Linked DNA regions of Pelagibaculum spongiae. The main gene of each other region encodes a partner of the protein of the gene in region 2 in a complex. Links are inferred from orthologs where the notes say so. Each region holds a gene or a part of one and is shown on either strand. Other genes may lie near its edges. The genes, in order: tsaD and tsaB.

Evidence for each region.
Region 1: the proteins of tsaB (region 2) and tsaD are in contact, whole or in part, in a solved structure (PDB 4WQ4), measured with the Escherichia coli proteins. The link is inferred for Pelagibaculum spongiae from one-to-one orthologs.

The regions. Positions count from the first base shown.
Region 1 is NZ_QDDL01000009.1:56,022-66,212, forward strand. Bases 5,802-8,705 are described here. They hold tsaD (tRNA (adenosine(37)-N6)-threonylcarbamoyltransferase complex transferase subunit TsaD), read right to left. Parts: upstream 7,822-8,705; coding sequence 6,781-7,821; downstream 5,802-6,780. Other genes in these bases: DC094_RS17375 (Y4lR family protein), read left to right, coding at 5,802-6,702; rpsU (30S ribosomal protein S21), read left to right, coding at 8,161-8,376; DC094_RS17395 (GatB/YqeY domain-containing protein), read left to right, coding at 8,390-8,705. In the rest of the region: DC094_RS17360 (AAA family ATPase), read left to right, coding at 1-460; DC094_RS17365 (DUF4276 family protein), read left to right, coding at 460-1,032; DC094_RS17370 (type I restriction endonuclease subunit R), read left to right, coding at 1,350-4,598; more of DC094_RS17375, read left to right, coding at 4,705-5,801; more of DC094_RS17395, read left to right, coding at 8,706-8,839; dnaG (DNA primase), read left to right, coding at 9,096-10,191.
Region 2 is NZ_QDDL01000011.1:38,882-49,138, reverse strand. What follows is about bases 1,632-4,601. They hold tsaB (tRNA (adenosine(37)-N6)-threonylcarbamoyltransferase complex dimerization subunit type 1 TsaB), read left to right. Parts: upstream 1,632-2,755; coding sequence 2,756-3,448; downstream 3,449-4,601. Other genes in these bases: DC094_RS18805 (sensor domain-containing diguanylate cyclase), read left to right, coding at 3,998-4,601; DC094_RS18810 (YebG family protein), read left to right, coding at 3,596-3,877; DC094_RS18820 (hypothetical protein), read left to right, coding at 1,698-2,687. In the rest of the region: mazG (nucleoside triphosphate pyrophosphohydrolase), read left to right, coding at 1-438; adk (adenylate kinase), read left to right, coding at 536-1,177; more of DC094_RS18805, read left to right, coding at 4,602-5,743; dapE (succinyl-diaminopimelate desuccinylase), read right to left, coding at 5,740-6,891; DC094_RS18795 (Spx/MgsR family RNA polymerase-binding regulatory protein), read right to left, coding at 6,881-7,231; DC094_RS18790 (NgoMIV family type II restriction endonuclease), read right to left, coding at 7,255-8,163; DC094_RS18785 (DNA cytosine methyltransferase), read right to left, coding at 8,168-9,178; dapD (2,3,4,5-tetrahydropyridine-2,6-dicarboxylate N-succinyltransferase), read right to left, coding at 9,255-10,257. UniProt on the Escherichia coli protein: Required for the formation of a threonylcarbamoyl group on adenosine at position 37 (t(6)A37) in tRNAs that read codons beginning with adenine.

The DNA.
Region 1 (10,191 bases), on a different replicon or contig from region 2:
AGTGCCCGGCGTTGAAGATGTTAAAGCGGTAGAAACTGATGATGGCCGGATTGTTCTTAAATTTCAGGATGGCAGTTTTAAAGACCCGTTTATTGCTCGCTATGTTTCTGATGGCACCATTAAGATGTTTGCCTATTTATTGCTTTTAAATGACCCGACACCCCATCCGTTGCTATGTGTTGAAGAACCGGAAAACCAGCTTTACCCCAGCTTAATGCCAGAGTTGGCGGAAGAATTCCGCAGCTATTCTGACCGAGGCGGGCAAGTTATGGTATCCAGTCATTCTCCCGATATGCTCAACAGCATCAATCTAGATGAAATCTTCTGGTTAAAGAAAGTTGACGGTGTAACCTGCGTAGAACGTGCAGCAGACAACCTGTTGTTGGCCAGTTTGGTCGCTGGAGGTGAGTTAGCAGGCGCGCTTTGGAAGCAGGGGTTATTTGACGGAGTTCATCCGTAATGATTTCTTTGGTATTTCTGTTGGAAGAGCCATCAGCCAAAGTCATGCTAAAGCTATTTTTACCTCGAATACTTCCTGATGATGTCAGTTTTTTCTGTATTCCCCATGAAGGCAAGCAAGACTTGGAAAAGTCGATTCGTAACAAACTCCAAAACTGGACGGTTCCTAATACTTGGTTTGTAGTGATTCGTGATAAAGACCAAGGCGATTGCGCACCACTCGAACAGTCTCTGCAAGCTTTGTGTGAAGCTGGTGGCCGACCTGAAACCTTAATTCGTATTGCAGTACATGAACTGGAAAGCTGGTTTTTGGGCGATTTAGCAGCAATTGGCCAGGCATATGCACTGCCCAAGCTAGCGAACAAGCAAAACTCGAAGAAATTCCGCAACCCTGATGCATTAGCCAATGCCAAGGAAGAAATTGGCAAGCTGGTAAAGGGTTATCAGAAAATGGCAGGGGCACGTGCCATCGCGCCGCACCTTGCTCTGACCGGCAATACATCGGTAAGTTTTCGGCATTTGATCTGTGGCTTAGAAAAGTATGTGATACAAATCAGACCACAAGTTTCTTAGTGGCGCCTGAAATCAAATCTACGCTCCTCAAACTATCTTGAGGAGCCTCGAGACGCCACAAGCTTCCTAGTGGAGTCTGAAATCAAATCTAAACGCCTCAAACTCCATGGTTGAATCTGCAACCGAAACGACCCGCCTCAAAATAATGTTCAAAAGCGCTATGGTCTTGTTATTAAACACACGCAACTATTAAAATTCCTGACTTAGCACAAACTGTATTTACTGATCGCTTGATTATTGAGCTGTCATGTCCGCATATTGGTTTCATAACAGGTCGCTCGATTAACCAGCCCAGCCAGCAACAGAATGGAATCCAGATGAAATTCACAGAACAACAGCTTGAGAAAGCGATCATCCAGCTACTGGGCGAGCAAGGTTATCCGCATGTTGCTGGTTCACAAATAACCCGTGCACCGGAAGAGGTGCTAATCAAGGATGACCTGCGAGCGTTTCTGGCCAAACAATACAAAGCCGAGGGCATTACCCAAGGCGAGATAGATTCGGTTATTCGCCAGTTAGCAACGCTGCCTGCCAGTGATGTGTACGACAGCAATAAACAATTCTGTGAATGGTTGTCCGATGGATTCTTGCTCAAACGAGAAGACCACAATTTAAAAGATTTATATATTCAGCTGTTGGATTACCCTGCTGTTTCAGTACCGGCCATGTTCGATGATGTGCTCGCCCAAGTTGCTGAGCCAATAAAACCCTACGCTGCTACAAAAAAAACAACGACTGATCATAATATTTACAAAATAGTCAATCAGCTGGAAATTGAAGGTAAAGATGAGTTAAGAATTCCCGATGGGATTTTATATATTAACGGCTTACCTTTGGTGGTGTTTGAATTTAAAAGCGCTATTCGTGAAGACGCAGCCACCATTCATGATGCCTATGAACAACTAACCACTCGCTACCGCAGGGATATTCCGCAGCTGTTTGTTTTTAATGCTTTATGCATTATTAGCGATGGCGTGAATAACAAAATGGGCAGTTTCTTTGCACCCTATGAATTTTTCTATGCTTGGCGCAAGGTGACCGGTGATGAATCGGTAGAAAAAGATGGTATTAATTCGCTTCACACATTATTACAAGGTTTGTTCGACCAGCAACGGTTACGCCAGGTTATTCGAGATTTTATCTATTTCCCAGATAAGTCCAATAAAGAGGAGAAAATTGTTTGTCGCTACCCTCAGTTTTATGCCGTTAATAAACTGTATAAAAGTATTCAGCTAAATAAAAAACCTGAAGGTGATGGCAAGGGCGGCACTTACTTTGGCGCTACAGGCTGCGGTAAAAGTTTTACCATGCAGTTTTTAGCCCGTCGGCTGATGAAGAGCGTTGATTTTGCAAGCCCAACCATTGTGTTGATTACCGACCGCAATGATCTGGATGATCAGTTATCTAAGCAGTTTACCAACGCCAAAACCTATATTGGCGACGCGACGATTGTTACCGTAGATAGCCGCCAACATTTGCGTGATTTATTAAAAGACCGGAAAAGTGGTGGTGTATTTTTAACCACCATTCATAAATTCTCTGAAGATATCGAACTGCTCAGCCAACGCAGTAATATTATTTGTATTTCTGATGAAGCCCACCGCAGCCAAATCAACCTCGATCAAAAAATAACGGTGATCGACACCGAGTCAAAAAAGGCGGTTCGCAAAACCTTTGGCTTTGCTTATTACCTGCATCAGTCACTTCCCAATGCGACCTACGTTGGTTTTACTGGCACACCGATTGACGCCACGTTAGATGTGTTCGGCCAAGTGGCTGACAGCTACACCATGAGCGAGTCAGTAAAAGACGAAATTACCGTGCGGATTGTTTATGAAGGCCGGGCGGCAAAAGTGGTGCTGGATAATAGCAAGCTGGAAGAAATTGAAGCCTACTACCAACAATGCCTGGAGTCAGGCGCTAGCGAATATCAGGTAGAAGAAAGTAAAAGCAGCAGCGCGAGCATGGGCAATATTTTAGGCGACCCAGAACGCATTCAAGCGCTTGCCAAAGACTTTGTTGCCCATTATGAAAAACGTATTGAAGAAGGCTCAACCATAAAGGGCAAGGCAATATTTGTCTCTAGCAGCCGACAAGTAGCTTGGTTGTTTTATCAGCAGTTACGTGAGCTGCGGCCACAATGGTTCGAAGTATTGCAATGTGAAGCAGGTGTGACACTTTCTGATAAAGAAAAGGAAAAAATCAAACCAATGGAACGGGTTAAAATGGTTATGACCCGTAACAAGGATGACCAAAAAGAACTGTATGATTTACTGAAAACTAAAGAATATCGTAAAGAACTCGATAAACAGTTTAAAAATGAGAAGTCCAATTTTAAAATCGCCATTGTGGTTGATATGTGGCTCACCGGTTTTGATGTGCCTTGTCTGGATAGCATTTATATTGATAAACCGGTGCAAAAGCACAGTTTGATTCAAACGATTTCTCGGGTTAATCGTAAATATGCTGGCAAAGACAAAGGCTTGGTCATTGATTATATTGGCATTAAAAGTCAGATGAATAAGGCATTGGCACAGTTTTCTAAAGCCGATGAAAGCAATTTTGAAGATATTCAGCAGTCAGTGGTTGAAGTAAAAAATCACTTGGATTTATTGCGGCAGGTTTTTCACACATTCGATACGGCTCCCTATTTCAGTGGTAACCCAGTCGCCCAGCTCAACTGCCTGAACAGCGCCTCAGAATTTGTGCTACAAACTGAAAAACTCGAAAAGCGCTTTATGGCGTTGATGAAACGCTTAAAAGCGGCCTATGACATTTGCTGTGGTAGCGAACAATTCTCCACCCACGAGAAAGACCTGGTACATTTTTACCTAGCGATTCGCTCAATTGTGTTTAAGCTAACCCGCGGAGAAGCACCAGATACCGCACAAATGAACGCCAAGGTTCGCGACATGATTGCCGAAGCAATTAAAAGTGATGGTGTCGAAGAGATTTTCAAATTGGGTGAAGATGGTGCAACAGCGATTGATATTTTCGATGATGATTACATGGAAAAAATCGATAAAATTAAACTGCCCAATACTAAAATTCAGCTACTACAAAAACTGTTAAAAAAAGCTTTGGAAGAATTCAAGAAAACCAACAAGAGCAAAGGGGTGGATTTTACCAAAAAATTCCAGTCGTTGGTCGACAAATATAACGAGCGTAAAGAAGAAGATGCCTTTACCGTTGAAGTACACGACGAAGCTATTTCAGAAATGTTCGGCCTGATGGGTGAATTAAAAACCGAAATGAATTCCTTTGAAGATTTGGGGATTTCTCTGGAAGAAAAAGCTTTTTATGATATTTTGAAAAAAATTGCTGACAAATACCAGTTTGACTATCAAGAAGATCGACTACTCATACTGGCAGCAAAAGTAAAACAAGTCGTCGATGATAAAGCCGCTTTTCCTGACTGGAATAATCGAGCCGATATTCAAGCTGAGCTGCGCGTCGCTTTAATTATGCTGTTATCAAAAAACGGCTATCCACCGGTGACTTACGCTGAGGTTTACAAGGAAGTGTTTGACCAGGCCGAGCATTTTAAGGCGCATCGAGCGGTATGAGCCATTCGCAAGAAAAACTGATATGATTTCTTCACTTTAGCAAGCACTCCGATTTCCAACGCTCTTGCCCTATTGTTGATAATTTTTTGTATCTCAGGATGTTGTTATGACTCTTAAACCTTTCAAACTAGGTAAACTCGATCCTTTTAATGATTTTGATTCCGCCAAAGAAGCGCTTGAAGCTTGGCTGGTCGAGTTCTCTGGCTTGTATCTGGCATCAGTTGAGTACAACAAGCTTTCTAAGGTAAATAAGAAGCAACAAGGGCAGTGGTTCGCTTTCTTTATGGACTTGTCGCTGGGATACATTGCCAAAGATTTGAATAAGCTTGATTTAGATGATGTACAAGAAATCATGATGGATTTGATTCCAAGAAAATTGATCTGTTCTGATACTCAAGCCAAAACAATTGTTCCTGATATTCTGGCTGCCTGGCAGTTTTTGGACCGAACCTTTAATAGCGGGCCAACTAAAAAACTAAAGCATGCCACAGAAATTATTGCTTTTCTAACCAGCATAAAAAGAGATTATCTAAAGATTTATAATCATGATCCATCTAGTTTCTCTTCACCTTTTGACTTATTGGATGAAGATGATTTTGAAACAGATTTTGACTTGTCAACCAATGATCTACTAGAGCAATTTGAAAATGATCGTTGGATTATAGATTTAATTGAAAGCACTGCGAAAAACATTAACAAAAAAACCAACATACTAGAAATTTCTGAATGGTCAACACTACTTGAGTTCGACCCATTAGATAATTTTATTTCTTTTATTTGTTGCGCTGGAATCAATGAAGAAATCGAACACTGCCAACAGGCGATGGTTCAATTACTCGAATATTCATTACAAAATTTATTTATGCTAATCCGGCAAAAAGACGCATCAGCCATCGAATTTTGGCAAGCTACAGAGAAAAACCTGATACTTGCCTTTGAGCATGACAATCTGAATGCTCACTCAACCAGTTTATTTATGTCTGTTCTCGCGCAATACAAATCTTTTCTTTCAGAAAATTTTGTCGACTTTATTAAAAACTACTCAATTGAAACTGTAGAAGATTTAAGTAGCGGCGAAATGACCCCTGAGGTATTAGACAATCTCTTTATAGAAATTGATAACAATACCGAGGATGAATTCGAACTCGCCAATCTACTCAGTACAGAGTTAGCGTTTTTACCTCCTGAAGGCTTTGAAATATTGTGTTCAGTCTTCGTCGATTCTGGCGCTAAGGCGTCTAATGCGCTGGCTTTATCTGTTCTCAACGATGATATTGAACAAGCAAAAGTTGCTATATCTATTTTAAATCAGCAACCTGGAAAACTGCCACCGGCGTCGTTATCTCGATTAATTCAAGTTCGAAACTGGTTAGCTGATCCGCTCAAAAAACCTGTCGACCAATTAATTAAAAATGCAAAAAAGAAAGGGGTGTCTTCATTAAGCAGTATTTTATTTTCCAAAGAGAATATCGTCGATTGCCATATGTCGGCAGTAGATGGTTCTGGCGCTCAAGGTGTGATGATTACCCTGCGAGATCACGATAAATTCAGATTAGTCGCTTTGGTATTCAAACAAAACTTAGGGATTGTTGATGTCAGTATTTCACCACCACTCACCAATACTTTTATAAAACAGCACATCAAAATGGCTAAAGATTCCATTGGCGCTTTAGAAAAAGTATCTGTTGATTTAATTCGCAAGCAACTACCCATTTTTATTTCACTCAATAAATCCAGCAACACCGCGATTGATTTTAATTTGGTACAAGCCATGGAATTAATTGGCGCAACTGACTGGAACCCAACCGAAGAAACACTTACCAGCTTATGCGATCAATCGCTGCTGACAGAGCCTACTAGTGCTGAAATCGTTACTGCAAAAAAAGCCGTAGCGCGCTGGGTCGATTCAGATTTAGGCAGCAGTTGGTTTGAAATGTTACGGCCTGGTACAAAACAGCATCACTCAGAATGGGCTGAAAGAATGCTGCGAATGGCTTTATGGTGCCAGTTTTCTGCTAGCAAACGCAGGCAAAACCAAGCGCGTAATTTTGCTGTTGTAAGCTGGTTATTTCAGAACTCCAAAAAACCTATTTTGAAAAATTAACATCAACACAATTTTTCATAGATAAACTAAAAACGAGCCAGCTTCGGCTCGTTTTTAGTTTCAATCATCTAGCTCAATTTATCTCACCGACGGCAACTCATCCAACGGCCAGCGCGGTTTACAAATCACTTGGGTATCGGCAATTTGCCCGGCTTTTAATCGTTGCATGCCGGCATAGGCGATCATGGCGCCGTTGTCGGTGCAATAAGCCGGGCGCGGGTAAAACACTTCGCCGCCCAACTTCTCTGCCTGCTCGGCAAGCTTTCGGCGTAATTCGCTATTGGCACTCACGCCACCGGCAACCACTAACCGATTAAGTCCGGTTTGTTTTAATGCTCGTTTGCATTTAATCGCCAGGGTATCGACCACCGCATGTTGAAAGGCACAGGCGATATCAGCACGGGTTTGTGCCAGCTCAGGCGAGCCTTTTTCCAACTCGGCACACTCTTTAATAAAAGTGTTGCGAGCAAAGGTCTTCAAACCAGAGAAACTGAAATCCAAACCGGGGCGGTCACACATGGGGCGAGGGAATTTATAGCGCGTCACATCGCCGCTTTCGGCAAGTTTGGCCAATTCTGGGCCGCCGGGGTATGGCAAACCAATCAATTTGGCTGTTTTATCGAAGGCTTCACCGGCAGCGTCGTCGACTGATTCCCCCAAAATGGTGTATTCGCCGATATTTTTCACTTCGATTAGCTGGGTATGACCACCTGAAACCAACAATGCGACGAACGGAAACTCTGGTTTAGGTTCATCGAGCATGGGCGCTAACAAGTGGCCTTCCATGTGGTGCACCGGAACGGCTGGAATATCCCAACTCCAAGCTAATGATCTGCCGGTAGCAGCGCCAACAAACAACGCACCCATTAATCCTGGGCCTGCGGTGTAGGCAACGCCGTCGAGGTCAGAACCCTTTAAACCCGCTTGCTGTAAGACTTCTTCTACTAAAGGAATCAGTTTTCGCACATGGTCACGACTGGCCAGTTCTGGCACCACACCGCCATATTCTGCATGGAGTTTGATCTGGCTATACAGCACCTGGGCAATCAGGCCTTGCTGATCGTCATAGATCGCAACACCGGTTTCATCACAAGAAGTTTCAATACCCAGTACTTTCATTGCCCGTTACTACTCTTAACTAATTTTCGCTGATGCGAGTGAATGCAAAATGCCCGACAGCTGGCGTTATAAAGGTATTAGATCCCTTATTCGACGCGCTGATTTGGCCTGTTCTGGGCGGAGATAATACGCCAGTGAGCGCGTTTGATCATCTGTTTGATGGGATTAACGATGCTTTTTCCACCAAATGCTTTGCAATTTTTGTCACAACTGATTAAAATTTCGCGCCTTGATAGCCGGGCTGTGCAGGTGACTGCATTTGAGATTGAGACCGACACAAAGATCTTTCCTAGGCAAATCATTGACACAACATGTTTTATTAATAGGTGACCACTAAAAATGCCAAATGTACGCGTAAAAGATAACGAACCGTTCGACATCGCCCTGCGTCGCTTCAAGCGCTCTTGTGAGAAAGCAGGCGTTCTGTCTGAAGTACGTCGTCGTGAATTTTACGAGAAGCCAACTGCAGTTCGTAAGCGTAAAGCTGCTGCAGCTGTTAAGCGTCACTTGAAGAAAGTGTCTCGCGAAAACCTGAATCGTAAGCGCCTCTACTAGAACCGGAGTCGCTATGAGCAGTTTGAAACTTCGTTTGAAGGAAGACCAAAAGGCCGCTATGCGTGCCAAAGCAAAAAGTCTTCTAGCAGTGATCCGTCAAATCAACGCTGCGATAAAGCAGATTGAAATCGATCAGCGCATTGAGCTGGACGATGTTGGCGTGGTTACCGTACTGAATAAAATGGTTAAGCAACGTCGCGATTCCATTACTCAGTACGAAGCTGCAGAACGTCAGGAATTAGCTGATCAGGAAAAGCTGGAGTTGGATGTGATCGCTACATACCTACCTCAGCCACTGAGCCCTGCCGAGATTGAAGCCGTTATAGAGGAGGTGGTCACCAAAACTGGCGCCAACTCGATGCAAGATATGGGCAAGGTCATGGGCCAGATAAAAGCTAAAGTTGAAGGTCGCGCAGATATGGGTGACGTCAGCAAGCTGATTAAGGCCAGACTTTCCAACTGATTCAGCAAACTGCTCATTAAGTTTGTTAAAAGCCGATATCCCAGGGTATCGGCTTTTTTAGTTCTACTGAAAATGTCTGACATGCTTGCGCCCAGCGATTTCACAGCACACTATATTTCAAATGATTTCACAGCGGCTGAATTTCAAATGATTTCACTATCAGCTAATCGCTAGTGATTTCACAGCAGCTTATTTGGTGTACTTGATTGTCTAAGTGCACTTGTCTCAATCGATTGTTCATCCTTCGAGGATCGCGGTGGCAGGCCGAATTCCACAAAGCTTTATTGACGACTTGTTAGCAAGAACCGACCTGGTTGAGCTGATTCGTTCGCGTGTCCGGTTAAAAAAAGCCGGCAAAAACTATTCAGGCCTATGCCCTTTCCACGACGAAAAATCTCCTTCTTTCTCGGTGATCCAAGACAAGCAGTTTTACTATTGCTTTGGCTGCGGCGCTTCTGGCAACGCAGTGAGCTTCTTAATGGACTACGAGCGACTGGAGTTTGTTGATGCGATTGAAGATCTAGCGCATCAAAGCGGCCTTGAAGTCCCTCGTGAAGAAGGCAGCCAGCAACATGATCAAGGGCACCAGCCGTTATATAACGCATTGGAGCTCAGTAAGCGTTTTTACCAAGCGCAGCTGTCTCGCCATGACGAAGGTAAGCGTGGCATTGAATATTTAAAGCAGCGCGGTCTGAGTGGCGAAATTGCCCGGGATTTTGCACTGGGCTATTCATTGGAAGGCTGGGACAATCTGATTAAGGCGATCAAACCCCACAGTTCGATCCAACAGATGGAGCAGGCCGGGCTGGTGATTAACAAAGAAGGCACCGACCGTTTCTATGATCGATTCCGTGGCCGGATTATGTTTCCCATTCGTAATCACCGCGGACGAGTGATCGCTTTTGGTGGTCGCATTCTCGGCGATGGCAAACCGAAATACCTCAACTCACCCGAGACACCTGTATTTCAAAAAGGCAACGAGCTTTACGGGCTTTACGAAGCTAAAAAAGCCAATCGAAGCCTAGAAGAACTGCTGATTGTTGAAGGTTATATGGACGTGGTCGCCCTGTTTCAACTGGGCATTCCTCGCGCCGTAGCGACCTTGGGCACTGCCTGCACTCGTGATCATGCTAAAAAGCTATTCCGTGCAGTTAATCGGTTGGTATTTTGCTTTGATGGTGACGATGCCGGTCGAAATGCCGCATGGCGAGCACTGGAAAATATTCTGCCTGAGTTACACGATGGCCGACAGGCACACTTTATGTTCCTCGATCAGGGTGAAGACCCAGATACCTTGGTGCGTAAAATTGGCAAGGAAGCGTTTGAGCAGGAAATTAAACAATCCCGCTCAC
Region 2 (10,257 bases):
GAAAAAAACCAACCTGATCAATCATCTTTATTAGATGATTTGCCAATAAACTTACCAGGCATGTCACTGGCGGCAAAAATTCAAAAAAGAGTCTCTCGGGTAGGCTTTGATTGGAAAAATACATCTCAAGTAATTGATAAGTTAGATGAAGAAGTGTCTGAGTTCAAAGCGGCGTATTCTGAGTCAGACCAAAGTGCAATTGCTGAAGAATATGGCGATTTGTTATTTACTATGGTGAATTTGGCCAGACATTTGAAAGTTGATTCTGAACAGCAGATGCGCTTTGCCAATAAGAAGTTTGTGCAAAGGTTTCAGATGTTGGAAGGTATGCTCCAACAAGCGGGAATTGCAGTAGAAAATGCCACGCAACAAGAAATGGATTTTTACTGGGAAGCATCTAAAAGGTTTGAAATTGATAATTCTAATTCTGATGAATGATAGTAACATTTGACAGCTGGCTGATGTCAGGCATCATAGCGGTTTTTTTGCTTGGCTATTTCATGACAGCAAGTAGCAACAAGCCAATGGAGGCAATATGAGAGCGATTCTACTAGGTCCCCCCGGAGCGGGTAAGGGCACCCAGGCGCAGTTTGTTAAGGAGCGCTATTCCATCCCTCAGATTTCTACCGGCGATATGCTTCGTGCGGCAGTTAAAGCTGGCACCCCTTTAGGGGTGGAAGCAAAGAAAGTAATGGATGCGGGACAGCTGGTTTCCGATGACATTATTATTGGTCTGGTAAAAGAAAGAATTGCCGAGCCTGACTGTAAAAATGGTTTTTTGTTTGATGGTTTTCCAAGAACATTACCTCAGGCAGCAGCTTTAAAAGCCTCAGGCGTTGTGATTGATGCAGTAATTGAAATTGCTGTAGCAGACGAAGAAATTGTTAAGCGCATGAGCGGTCGCCGTATTCATGAGGCTTCAGGTCGTTCTTATCACGTAATTTATAATCCACCTAAGCAAGAAGGATTGGATGATGAAACAGGTGATGTATTAATTCAGCGTGTTGATGATGCTGAAGAAACAGTAAGAAGTCGTCTTGATGTTTATCACCAACAAACAAGCCCGTTGGTTGAATATTATTCAAAAGATTCTGGCGATTCGACAGCTTATGTACGCGTGGAAGGTGTTGGTGAAGTAAATGAAATCCGTGACCGTATCTTTGGCGCGTTAAGCTAAATAGCAATTTAGCTGATTGAAATAAGACAGGGGTCATTCGTGGCTCCTGTTTTTTTTGTTTTGAAAATACGGTGTAGCATGCTCTAAATTCTATTGAATCATAGTGAATTCAGTAAAATCTGGTGCTAATTTGAAATAGAGCATCAAAATAAATTGAAACTTTTAGATGTTTCGTCTTTGATTACTCATCAATGGTAGGTAATTGATCATGGTTTTAGATCAACATGATTATGTAATTTTACTTTCTTGGGCTGATGACAGAAATTTGATCTGAAGTTTCACGATTTGATCTTACTCTGAAATTAGAAATTGCATGGGCTGAAATTTATAAGGAGATCAAAGCATTCCAATTTTGAAAGTTGGAAGGATTATTAGAAAGATGCTCTGAAAATGAGTTTTGTCAAAAAAAATTACTAGTGTATATTTCAAATGATTAAATCATTTGCTGCAGTATGGTCGCATTTGTGATTTTTCTGTGTTTAAATATTTATAGGAAATTCGAGTCTCCGGAGAAAGCCTGATGCCAAGAGTGAAAAAAACTATTGCAAAGAAAGCAGCTACTCGCGCTTCTTCTGCACCCAAGAGTGACAAAATGAATAAGCAGTTAGAAGCCGCGCGCGATAAATGGCACGTAGCAGTTAAAAAAGCTAAAGACGTTGAAGATAAATATAAATCTCAACTGAAAGAAGCTAAAGATGCATTGAAAGCTTTAAAAGCTGATCAAAAAGTTGAAATTGAAGCGGCTATTGCAGCAGCAGAAACTCAAGCAGTAGCTAAGTTTCTGGCTGATGCTCAGAGCCAATTAGGCACAGCAGCTAAACCAGCTAAGCGTCGCGGACGTCCAGCTAAGGCCGCAGCGGATAAAGCAGCACCTAAGGCAGAGCCTAAGCGTCGCGGTCGTCCACCTAAGGCCGCAGCTGATAAAGCAGCACCTAAGGCAGAGCCTAAGCGTCGCGGTCGTCCACCTAAGGCAGCAGCTGATAAAGCAGCAACTAAGGCGGAGCCTAAGCGTCGCGGTCGTCCACCTAAAGCAGCAGCTGATAAAGCAGTAGCAGAAGCACCTAAGCGTCGCGGTCGTCCACCTAAGGCCGCAGCTGACAAAGCAGCACCTAAGGCAGAGCCTAAGCGTCGCGGTCGTCCAGCTAAGGCCGCAGCTGATAAAGCAGCACCTAAGGCAGAGCCTAAGCGTCGCGGTCGTCCACCTAAGGCAGCAGCTGATAAAGCAGCACCTAAGGCAGAACCTAAGCGTCGCGGTCGTCCAGCTAAAGCCGCAGCTGATAAAGCCGCTGTTAAAGCAGAGCCTAAGCGTCGCGGTCGTCCAGCTAAAGCCGCAGCAGATAAAGCAGCACCTAAAGCAGAGCCTAAGCGTCGCGGTCGTCCACCTAAGGCAGCAGCTGATAAAGCAGCACCTAAGGCAGCACCTAAGCGTCGCGGTCGTCCACCAAAGGCTGCTAAGCCTGAAGTGAAAAGCGAGCCAGCAGCGCCCGTACAAGGTGAATTGACAGAATAATTCTGTAATTTTACTTTATAGCCGCCGTCCTTATTGAGGGCGGCGGCTTTTTTATGTGGTTAATAAAAATGACAGTTTCTAAATTAGTTAATGGGCCTATTCTGGCGCTTGAGTGTTGTACCGATGCTTGTTCTGTAGCATTGCAGGTTGATGGGAAAATATATTCCCGGTTTCAGGTTGTGCCGCGATCACATTCAAAAGTAATGTTGGAAATGGTTGATCAAGTTATTGCTGAAGCAGCAATTGATAAAAAGGATTTAAAGGCTTTAGCGGTTACGGCGGGCCCCGGAGCATTTACCGGTGTTCGATTGGGTGTCTCTTTTGCTCAAGGTATTGCATTTGGGTTGGATATTCCTGTTTATGCGGTAAATACTTTGGATGTTATTGCTCAAGGTGCTTATGTAGAAAATCCACAAGTAAAAAGTATTTTATCTGTTTTAGATGCTCGAATGGGTGAAGTGTACTTAGCGGGTTATCAAATTCAGAATGGGCAATTGCAGCTTGAAGTGCAATCTGGAGTATTCAAGCCTGAAGCGTTACCTAATTTAGACGTTGTCTCGCAGGCGCTGGTCTGCGGCACTGGCTGGAATGTATGTAAGCAGGCGTTACCGAAGGATGTGACTTCTGAAACAGAAAATCGTTTGCCTTCAGCTGTCGATATTTTCCCGCTGTTGGACAATACTCAGCCGATGTCAGCCGCTGATTTATTGCCAGTATATTTACGCAACGAGGTGACCTGGAAAAAATTAGACCAGCAGTAATGCAAAAGTAGAATTTACGTTTCCAGTTACAACTAATGGCAATTTAAAACTATTTCTAGTTTTGTGTCTGGTTTAACTTTACTTTCTCCTGTTTTTTTGTACAGTAAAAAAGATTTTTTAGGTAAGCGACAACCGGGAGTTATCGTTATGGCTGTAATTGTTCGCTATATCGTCGAAAGAAATGGTGTAGAGATGAAGGCTTTCAGCAGCAAAAAAGAAGCAGATGCTTATGATCGTCAGCTGGAAATTGCTGAGAAGTTCTCAGAATTCCTTGATCAATCAGGTTTAGAGTTAAATGAAGATCTGCAAGAAGAGTTAGGTATGTACCTAGCGGAGCATGCAGAGCAGGCTGTGGCCATACTTAAAGGCCAGAAAGAGAAAAAGCCTGCGTCGGCACCTAAGCCAGCAAAATTGGTAAAGAGTGCATAATCGTTGGTTGATTGGAAAAGCCGTAGCAATATCGCTGCGGCTTTTTTATGTCTTTTGCTTAATTAGGCATACAATCAATTTAAGCGAGTTATAGAAAATAATGATGACAGATCATTCAATATGACGACAAGAAAAAAATATCCAATCATAAATGCTAAAAATGTTGGTTCTCGTGAACAAGCATCAGCAGACATCGCCTGTAATTTCCAATCCAACACTCCTGTTGTATCGTCAAGCAACCCTCTTGCTGAAATACTGCTGGGTAGCGCTGGGCAGATAAATTTGTGTCGGCAATTGCTTGAAGATTTTACCCATCAAAAGCATCAAGGTGATGCTAGGAATTCAAATGTCGATTTTCATGCCACGTGTGAAGTGGAATGTGAAGGTTATCAATTAAATCTAAAATGTCACTATCAAAACGTAGATGACATCTATTTCATTTGGTTTAATATTGAGAAAAACCAACTGTTTTCCGAACACAATGGTTGGTTTAAAAAGGTTTCTGTCACCGATTTAGCTAAATACTCCGCCATGCTGCTAACGTTGTTAAAACAAGTTGCCGGTTGTGATTCGATTCTTTTCGATTATGTTTCCGGTTTAGTGGTTGAATCTTCTGATTTGAATAATGACAATTGCTCATTGCCAGGGTTATCAATTGTTAATCTAAAATCAGGCGCAGATATCCAACATGATTATCAACAATTGCTGGCACTAGCAACTCAAGTGATTAAAGATAAGCCCTGCCTGCTACTGCAAAAAATAGAATCTCGTTACTTGTTGGTAAGTTGGTTAAAAGATAGTGCAAAACAGTTGCCTGAAATTGCAGTGGCAGCAATTCAACAACAGTTGGCTTTGATTGTTAGCCAAACATTGCTTTCAATTGATATCTCTCATGTGGCTAAATCTGAAAAATCGCTCAATGTAGTTACGAGCCCAGAAATCTATAAAGAGACTTTTACTAAAGCGCAGTCCGCTTTGTTGCTAATGGATCAGAATGGACGGCTGCTTGAAGTGAATTCTGCTGCCGCAGCGGTTTTTCAACATTCGATTAATCAAATGGTTGGTAGTTTTTTTCAAAGTTACGTGAAGTTGTCTGATTGGCAGCGAGGCTTGAAAAGCTTTTATCAGTTGTTGGCGGGTAAACGTGAACGGCTTATAGCACGAAAAAGACTGGTTGGGCCTCAGGGTGAATTAATCTGGTGTGATTTAAAGCTATCAACTGTTATGTCAAAAGGGATTATTCTTGTTGAGATAAATGATATTTCACGAATATTGGCCCAGCAAGAACAGTTGCACTCAAGAAATATTCAATTAGCTCAAGATAACCAGCTATTGCAAGTACGCTCAGAAACCGATGAGTTAACTGGCCTACATAATCGTCGAGCGCTAGTAATGCGTTTAGCACAAGATCTTGAACGAACTATTCGTAATCAGCATTTTGTCTCAGTTGTCATGTTAGATGTCGATCATTTTAAAAGTTATAACGATCAATTTGGACATTTAGCGGGGGATCAAGTTTTAAAAATCATTGGTGAAATTTTAAGAGGCTGTGTCAGAACTATTGATATGGCAGCACGCTATGGCGGTGAAGAATTTACGCTAGTTTTACCTGAAACAGATATTGAAGGTGCGATGAGTCTAGCGGAGCGTTGCCGGGCTTCTATTGAGGCTTTTATTTGGCCGATGCGTGATATTACAGTGAGCTTGGGTGTGGTTTCTTGTCAGCCTAAAGAAAATGAAGTGGTGAGTAGTGCTAAATTATTATCGGTTGCAGATAAGGCGCTATATCAAGCCAAGCACAGTGGTAGGAATAAAATTGTGCAAGGGAGTTGGGATTCCCCTGCACAGGTCAATCAAGCGAGCTAATCTTTTGCTAGTAACTCTTTTAATGTCTCGAAATAAATTTGATCGAGTAATATAAGGTCATCGCAAGAGACGCATTCATTCAGTTTATGGATAGTTTTATTACAAGGCCCTAATTCAACAACTTGAGCACCTGTCGGTGCAATAAATCGCCCATCTGAAGTACCGCCAGAAGTCGATAGTTCGGTATCCAATCCAGTAACCAGTTTGATCGCCGATACGGCAGCGTTTACTAAGCCACCTCGATTAGTAATGAAAGGTTGGCCAGATAAGGTCCAGATAATTTCATAATCCAACTGGTGTTGTTGAAATAAAGTTTCAACTCGCTGTTTTAATTGCTCGGCTGTGACTTCAGTAGAAAAACGAAAGTTAAATAACAGCTCCAGTGTTCCAGGAATCACATTGGTAGCACCGGTGCCGCCATTGATATTCGAAATCTGAAAACTAGTCGCCGGGAAAAATTCATTTCCCTGATCCCATTCAGTTTTAGCTAATTCATCAAGTGCCTGCATTGCTGCATGGATAGGGTTTTTTGCCAGTTGCGGATAAGCAACATGCCCTTGAATCCCATTAATGATTAGCTTGGCATTTAGTGAACCGCGGCGACCATTTTTAACTGTATCGCCGACTTTTTCTGATGCGGAAGGTTCGCCGACAATGCACCAATCGATTTTTTCGTTGCGCTTTTCCAGCCACTCAATAACTTTAACAGTACCGTGAGTCGCGATGCCTTCTTCATCACTGGTGATTAAAAAAGCAATGGAACCTGAATGGTCAGGATGTGCAGCAACAAATTTTTCACAGGCGGTAACGATGGCAGCTAATGAGCCTTTCATATCTGCAGTGCCGCGACCATGCAGCATGCCATTTTCGATAACGCCTTCGAATGGAGGGTGTTGCCATTTGCTGGTGTCGCCGGTTGGCACGACATCAGTATGCCCTGCAAAAGCTAATAATGGTTTTTCAGTGCCGCGGCGGGCCCAAAAATTTTCCACTTCGCCAAATTTCAAACGGTGAATGGTAAAGCCGATTTTTTCTAAACGCTCAATCATCAATTCTTGGCAACCAGCATCTTCTGGAGTAATGCTTACTCGATGAATTAATTGCTGTGCCAAATCGATAGTTGGGTGCAGTGCTGAATTATTGTGCATTGAATATTTGCTCATACTGCTGGCTGTTAAATCCAAAATACACCTGTCCTTGATATTCCAGAACCGGGCGTTTGATCAAGCTGGAGAATTCGCTAGCCAGTGCAGCTGCTGATTTAGGCGTTTCCGCCAGCGCTTTTTGTTGATCATCAAGCTGACGCCAAGTGGTGCTACGCCGGTTAAGTACCGTCGTAGCAGGATGTTGTGCTAACCAACTTTGAATTAATTCTGCGCTGGGGGCTTCGGCCTTAAAATCACAAAATTGATAATCAAGCAGTTGGGTATCCATCCATTTTCTGGCTTTACGAACGGTATCGCAGTTTTTGATTCCGTAAAGTTTCATCTTTCTCTTTTCTCTCTGAGTTTTTATATTGCTAAATCAAGAGGTAGGTCGCTAATGTCTTTTATGCGTTTACCGACAACCATTTGTTCGAGTTGTTCAAGAGGTTCGCTTGCATCGAGCTCTTTTAATGCTTCAAGTAGTTCGTATAAAGCAATGTGATATACGCAGTCTAAGTCACCGGTACCAAGAGCAAGGGAAGCAATTCTGCTGACGGTTGGTTCTGCGGTTAATGATATTATATGGGGTGATCTTCCTTTGCGGGCTCTCATAAGATTAAGTGCTTCAGTTCTTGTGTTTTGAGCTCTATCTGAACGCATGGTGAATTTACAAGAGATACTTGCGTGGAGAATCAGGTTAGGTGCTTCAAGGGTTTTATGGTTTTTTATTCTTAGCGCAGATTGCTTGCAAGAGTGGTCATCAACAATAAGGGTGTTGCTATTTAGCATGTCGTCAGTTTCAGGTGATCTTGAGATGACGATATCAGGAGCGACGGTATAGCCATCACCTAAGAAATTTCTTAACTCTGCATGTTTATCTGCGAGCAATCCAAGTTCAGATAAATGAGTGTATTGCTCATATTGTCCAAGAACAGATTGGCGGCGGCTATTTATTTTTTCGACCTGCCAATTGCCTGGTCTGAGATTGCCAAGTTGGAGGAAAGTCTTTTGTAAGTATTCAGTGCAAGCTTGCTCAAATTCATTGCCCAATGTCTGCCCTTTTTTCTTTTGGCTTCGTGTAGTAACTGTTATGCCAAGGTTTTGAGCAATCTTGTCGGTGAGTAAATTTGCAGTCAGTACGCTGTGCTTCTGTCCTGAATCTGCATTACTGCATATTTTTTCTGCGCCATATTTTGAAAATGCGCTAAAAGTGAGTATTTCATTTTTAATTAATAACCTATGAAAATTATCTCTCTGCTTGGTCAGAAGGCTCATTCTCTTACTTCCTGTTTGAGGATGCTTGCAAGGCTTTGAAAATTTGTTTGCCAATAGCTTCGGCGACAGGTGGAGGGAAGGCATTGCCTACTTGGCGATAGGAATGTGTTTTTGAACCGTAAAAAGACCAATAGTCGGGGAAACCTTGAATGCGTGCTGCCATGCGGATGTTCAATAAAGGCATCTTTTCACAGCCAGGCTGTATTGTGCCATCGCGTTTTAGCGCACCTTGGAAGCCGGGTTCTGGAATTTCGTCGTCATTGGCTAATCGGTGTGCGTTGACGCCTAATGCTTGCCATTGACGCTTGGCTCTAGTTGGCCCTAAGTCTGGGCCGCCGTGCTTTTTAGATCCTCCAACCAAGGTGGGTGCGATATTGTTAGCTTTGGCTTTCCAGTCTTTTGCGCTTTCCCAGCCTTTTTGAGCAATTAGGTCGTAAAGAGCCTCTCCGACAGTGATTTTTGGGTTTGCTTGAGTAGGCCAGTGAAAGTGTTTGAATACAGATGGCTTCATGGCGACCAATATCACTCTAGGGCGCAGTTGCGGAACACTAAAATTGCTAGCTTGATGCAGTTTCCATTCGCTCTGATAGCCCATTTCAGAAAGCTGATTAGAGATTATCTCTCTATACCAAGAAAATTTTTCTTCAAGCAAGCCGGGGACATTTTCTAGCATTACAGCGCGGGGTTTGATTTTTCGAATAATTTCCAGAGCTGTGGGAAATAAATCTCTCTCATCTTCATGGCCAAGTTGTTGTCCTGCTTTGCTAAATGGTGGGCATGGGACGCCGCCAGCAACTAAATCAATATTTTTCCCAAGGTTGATAGTGTTCTTGGCAAAATCTTTTAAGTCACCCTCGATTATATTTTCCCAGCCAAGATTGAGTGTTTGGTTGTTTAGGCGAAGTGTTTCACAAGCGTGGTGATCGATTTCAATTAATGCAGCATGCTTAAACCCGGCCAAATGGAGGCCTAATGCTTGGCCTCCTGCTCCTGCACACATCTCAATAGCGATCATTGGTATTTAAATCTCCGAAATATCTAAAATTAAATTGGCTAAAGGGGCCGTTTATGCCCCCGAGTAGCGGGTTTAGTTAGTTATGTGCATGTAATTCGTGGTTAAGCTCAACCGCGTTTTTATTGGCTTTGGCTTCTAATGCACCGCTCAAACTGTTGCGACGGAATAGCAAATCATTCAAGCCGGAAAGCGCACGGGCTTTAACAACTTCGACCAATTGTCCCTTGTCATCTAGCAGGTTGACCTTGGCACCGGCAGTCAGATATAGGCCAGATTCAATAGTGCAGCGGTCGCCCAGTGGAATGCCCAAACCAGCATTGGCACCAATCAGACTTTCTGTGCCGACGGTGATCACTTCTTTACCGCCACCAGACAAGGTGCCCATGGTTGAGCAGCCGCCGCCAAGGTCAGAACCTTTAGCAACGGTAACACCAGCAGAAATACGACCTTCGATCATGCTGGTGCCTTCGGTGCCGGCATTAAAGTTAACAAAACCTTCGTGCATGATGGTGGTGCCTTCGCCCAAGTAAGCACCGAGGCGAACCCGTTGTGCATCGCCAATACGAATCCCAGACGGCACCACGTAATCGGCCATTGATGGAAATTTATCGACTGACTTCACTTCAAGTACTCGACCTTCCAAGCGTGCTTGTAGTTGGCGATCGGCCAGCTCGCGAGCGTCGACTGCACCTTCGCTGGTCCAAGCGGTGTTGATCAGCAAACCGAACATGCCATCAAGTTTGGTGTGGTGGGGCTTAACCAGCCTGTGAGATAGCAAATGCAGCTTTAAATAAACTTCAACAGCCGATGCCGGTGCCGAATCTTCTACTAGTGCGCAGATAATCGCTGGCTGTACGCTGTCTGCCATTCGAGCGGCAATCTTAGCAAGTTCAGCTTGATCATTTTGTTGTAGCTGCTGGCTTAGTTGCTTTAGCTGCTCACTAGATAATTCTACGCTGGTGTTTTCAGTGATCTCGCCAATCACAGAAGTTACAGATTTGATCACCGACGCTTCTGGGTTTAGTAGTGGTGCTGCAAAGAAAACTTCCAGCCACTCATTTGCCTGATTCTTGGTTCCG